Regions from separate parts of the Viridibacillus sp. FSL R5-0888 genome, predicted to be linked through region 1. Evidence: riboswitches for the same ligand, from Rfam matches in the RefSeq annotation. Region 1 holds a riboswitch; the other holds the start of a gene.

Region 1 (2,482 bases):
TACATATAAAACGATATTAAATTGTTTTATTATGTAGTGCTTTTTTATTAGGCATGTTTAAATTTTTGTATGAGAGCAGATAATTTAACTGGTGGGAAAATGTTAGTAAATATTCGATATCATTGTGTCATATACATAAAATATTAAAACGATTTATATAATAGTTTAAGGTTATTTTCAATAGTATGTACACTACGACAGAAATAAATGTGATGAGGTTTTTAAAGCATAATTTTAATAATGAAAAGGAGGATATAATGAGAATAGGATACCGTTCTATTTCCATAATAGTTAACTTATTTCTAGGCTATTTATCTTTTTTTATAGGTTTATTATGGTTCATGACAATAATGTATGCATCGCATTCTTTTGGATTGAGAGTAGACTCTACTTTCGATGATGGTTTACTAGGTGTCTTTTTAATAATATCTATCATTGCAACAGCTATTTATATTCCTGCCTGCATTAATTTAAATAGTATAATAAGGCCGAAATTGGAAATGAGAAAATGGAGTTTTATTGCTTTTATATCCATAGTTTTTATCCTTGGTTTTTGTATTATTACCTTAACTATACAGTGAATTGGTGTTGGTAAATAAAAAAAATTACATTTTCTCATGACATGTAACAGGTCAATATAGCCCAACATATCAAGCTTTTAAGACTAATCTCTTTTTAGTATGTTCTCGATCAATCCAATATAAATTAAAAAACCTCTAGTTTTTAAATAAGTAAAGTGCTATGGTATTTACATACAATATAATAATCCTTCGGGGTCGGGTGAAATTCCCAATCGACGGTGATAAAGTAAAACTTTTAAGCCCGTGAGCCTTTTTTAGGCAGGATATGGTGAGAATCCAAAGCCGACAGTATAGTCTGGATGGGAGAAGGATGTAAAGAATATCAAGGTCTTATTAAATTTATGTAGATTTAATAGGTTTATTTAGCATTGATAATTTATGTCTCCTATCAAACTCCGTAGTGTTCTATGGGGTTTTTTTGATGCCCTAAAACTTATTTGTATTGTTGTTAATTTCATATGTAATATCCTTCGGGGTCGGGTGAAATTCCCAATCGACGGTGATGAAGTAAAACTTCTAAGCCCGTGAGCTTGATAAGAGCAGGATTTGGTGTGAGTCCAAAGCCGACAGTATAGTCTGGATGGGAGAAGGATGTAGAGAATATCGAAGTCTTATTAAAAATAAAGTATTTTAATAGGTTTATTTGCTTATGATATTTTACATAACTCCTATCAAACTCCGTAGAAATCTATGGAGTTTTTTTGATGGAAAAACTAAATAAGTAAGTCCTTCGGGGTCGGGTGAAATTCCCAATCGACGGTGATGAAGTGAATCTTCTAAGCCCGTGAGCTTGATAAGAGCAGGATTTGGTGCGAATCCAAAGCCGACAGTATAGTCTGGATGGGAGAAGGACAGCTAGATTACACGCAATTCCTTTTGAAAAATAGTATTTCATTAGGTTTATTTAGCGATGCGTTTATCTAATACTCTCCCAAACTCCCTAATTTAATTAGAGAGTTTTTTATTTTTCAAAAAGGGAGGTTTATCACAATGCATGACGAGTATTTTATGGATTTAGCGTTGAAATTTGCAACAGTAGGTGAGGATCAAACTTCGCCCAATCCGGTAGTAGGAGCGATCATTGTAAAAGAAGGTGCTGTAGTTGGTTTTGGAGCGCATCTTAGTGCCGGTTCTCATCATGCGGAAGTACATGCACTCAATATGGCCGGGGAAAATGCTGTTGGCAGTACAATGTATGTCACATTAGAGCCTTGTAATCATTATGGTAAAACACCACCATGTACGATGGCCATTTTGAATGCAGGTATAAAAAAAGTAGTGGTAGCAACACTCGATCCAAATCCCAAAGTAGCTGGCACTGGTGTAACAAAGCTAAAGGATGCTGGCATTGAAGTGGAAGTGGGGCTTTGTGAAGCCGAAGCTGTGAAATTAAATAAAGCTTATTTTCATTTTATGAAGCAGAAGTTGCCTTTTGTTACGTTAAAGCAAGCTATTACATTGGATGGCAAGATTGCTACCGTTCATGGAAAAAATGAAAATATCACAGGTAAAGAAGTGCAGGAGGATGTTCATCGAAAAAGAGGGCAAACGGATGCGATCTTAGTTGGTGTTGGGACGGTGTTAATAGATGACCCATTACTAACAAATCGATTTACAGAAAGTAAAAAACAACCGATTCGAATCATTTTGGACACGCATTTAAGAACACCTATAAATGCTAAGGTTATCACTGATCAAACAACGCAGACATGGATTGTTGTTGGGCTTGAAGTTACCCCTGATCATATCACCAGCTTTGCACAAGACAATGTACAAGTAATCCAACTTAAAACAAAAACAATCGCAATCCAGGACGTCCTTCAAGAGCTGGCAAGGCGAAATATCGTCACCCTTTATGTAGAAGGGGGGCAGCGTATAAATACGAGTTTTATCAATTCAGG
Region 2 (2,482 bases), 1.2 Mb from region 1:
TCAAAATATGCTCTCAAAGTATAACCGAACAATTTATATCGGCACTTCTTTTTCTTCCTACAGCTATTAGTAATCCTGTTTCTTTAGCTTTTTTTCACTTTATTGTTATCATAAAAAAAGCAATGAGATATAGGGCCTCATTGCTAATTGATGTTAAATTCAAATATTCTGCTCTTCATAAGAATATTGCGTCATACGAATAGCGACTTTACGTAACATTAAATCTACGAAAAAGAAAACGCTTCCTAAAATGAAGCCAGCAGTAGCAGCTGTTATTATTTGAAGTGACCAAACTCCACCTTGTGAGTAATATGCAACTGTAATCGGAATGACAATTCCTGTTCCGAAAGCCATATGCAATAGTAGAGAGTAACCTCTCACATTCATTTTACGCTCTGCTATTCGATCTGCTATATACGAAGCTAATAAACCGTATGTAAAAATAATTGGAACGACATATACGGTTAATGCAAATGCACTGTGTAGAAAATGTTCATCTGTTTGCATAAATAATAAAGGTAATGTAAAAAAGGCAATTATTGATGTAAAAAAGGAGCTTAATAATTTTCGTTCAGCCATTCACATACATCCTTTCTTTTATGGAAGTTAATCTCGATATATCGAATAAATTATATAACATTGTAAAATCACAAGTTATATATTCTCGTTTTTACATCATTATCTTACTCAATGTACTGAATATTCTATTTATTAACAGTATTATACATTCATTCAACGTTTTATTCAATTATAAAAGCCGATGTCTTTTTACAAACATCGGCTGAAGGTTTAATTTAAATAATGCATTCGTTGTTTTTCAATCCATTTTTTCATGCTATTAAACAATAGCATGAATATAATCATGACAATGAATCCTTTTATAATATTAAAAGGTAAAACACCTAGTACAATCATTTTCGTTAATGCTGTTCCAGTTGTAGCTGGGACATTTAAAAAGTACGTATACATAGGTAAGAATAGTACATAGTTCAGTAAACTCATACCTACTGCCATCGATAGTGTACCAATGACAAACCCAGTAGTTAGGCCCTTTGTACTTGAAAGTCGTTTATAAACAAAATATACCGGCATGATAAATAATACACCTGTTGTAAAGTTTGCAATATGGCCAACTGGCATACCTGTAGGACTCCCTGAGAAAATCCAATCTAACACGTTCTTAAATAACTCAACTAGAATACCTGCTAGTGGCCCCATGGTGATTGCTGCGATTAAGGCTGGCACATCACTAAAGTCCACTTCCAAAAATGCCGGAAACGGTGGTAGAGGGAAGTTAAATAGCATTAAAACAAAAGAAATACTACTTAACATTGCAATTGCAATCCTCTTCTGCAACTTCATGTTCTTCATAATACTTTTCTCTCCTTTTGTAGATCCACTTCAAAAAGAGGAAAGGTATAGTCGTTGTTGCTATGCAAAAAAATACCCTTAAGCACATAGTGTACTTAAGGGAGAATTTAGGCATAGTCAAATAAGCGTCTTATTGATACTCAAATTGAAAGACGACCGTACCTTCACCTTCTCCCATCCAGACTATACTGTCGGCTTTGGAATTTAACCAAATCCTGCCTTGCGGCTCGCGGGCTCAAGAGTATTGCTTAGTTCTCTAATACCGCCGATCGGGAATTTCACCCTGCCCCGAAGATGAACCATAATTTAATTGTAATACACTATAACTATATGCAAAAAAACACGAATTGTAAAGTCTTCTAACTTACAATCCGTGTTTTACATTTAATTTACATTTTTTCAATTGGTAAATAGAATGTGAATGTAGTTCCTTTATCAACTTCACTTTCCACTGTAATTCTACCCTTATGTGCTTCAACAATATTTTTGGCAATGGCAAGACCTAGACCAGTCCCACCCTTACCACGTGTTCTAGCTTTATCAGCTTTATAGAAACGCTCAAATACATACTGCAAATCATCGGCAGGTATCCCTGCACCGTTATCTTTTACTTGAATGCGTGCAAAGGATAGCTGACGGTCTACAATAACTTCTACACTTCCTTCGACTAGTGTATGACGTATGGCATTGTCAATTAAGTTTGTTAATACTTGTTCTATACGGTCTTCATCCATTTCTAAGTGAAGTGTATCTTCGATTGTTGTATTAAATGTCAGATTTACGTGTTTCTCTTTTGCTACTTGAACAAATTTTTGCGTAATTCTTTCAATAACAGGTGATATTGGAACAGAATCTTTATATAAACGCATATGTCCTGATTCCATACGAGCTAAGTCAAGCAAGTCTGTGACTAAACGCCCCATTCGTTGCGACTCATCATAGATGATTTTAATCATTTCTTTACGTTCTTCTTCACTTGAGACGACATCATCCATAATCGCTTCACTATAGCCTTGAAGCATCGCTATTGGAGTTCGTAATTCATGTGAGACATTCGCTATAAAGTCTGAACGTAATTTATCTAAACGATGCTCTTCCGTTTTATCTCGTA

The links. Region 1 has a riboswitch for FMN ahead of ribD (bifunctional diaminohydroxyphosphoribosylaminopyrimidine deaminase/5-amino-6-(5-phosphoribosylamino)uracil reductase RibD). Riboswitches for the same ligand answer to the same signal wherever they lie in the genome.
Region 2: linked by a shared signal. The riboswitch ahead of MKY02_RS15840 (ECF transporter S component) and the one ahead of ribD (bifunctional diaminohydroxyphosphoribosylaminopyrimidine deaminase/5-amino-6-(5-phosphoribosylamino)uracil reductase RibD) in region 1 are both predicted to bind FMN.

What each region holds. Positions count from the first base shown of each region.
Region 1 covers NZ_JBBPAU010000001.1:1,922,555-1,925,036, forward strand. The annotation lists gene MKY02_RS09565 (hypothetical protein) at 258-581, shown strand; FMN riboswitch at 763-896, shown strand; FMN riboswitch at 1,044-1,177, shown strand; FMN riboswitch at 1,304-1,437, shown strand; gene ribD (bifunctional diaminohydroxyphosphoribosylaminopyrimidine deaminase/5-amino-6-(5-phosphoribosylamino)uracil reductase RibD) at 1,572-2,482, shown strand, end outside.
Region 2 covers NZ_JBBPAU010000001.1:3,168,158-3,170,639, forward strand. The annotation lists gene MKY02_RS15835 (hypothetical protein) at 160-579, opposite strand; gene MKY02_RS15840 (ECF transporter S component) at 790-1,371, opposite strand; FMN riboswitch at 1,534-1,671, opposite strand; gene MKY02_RS15845 (ATP-binding protein) at 1,761-2,482, opposite strand, start outside.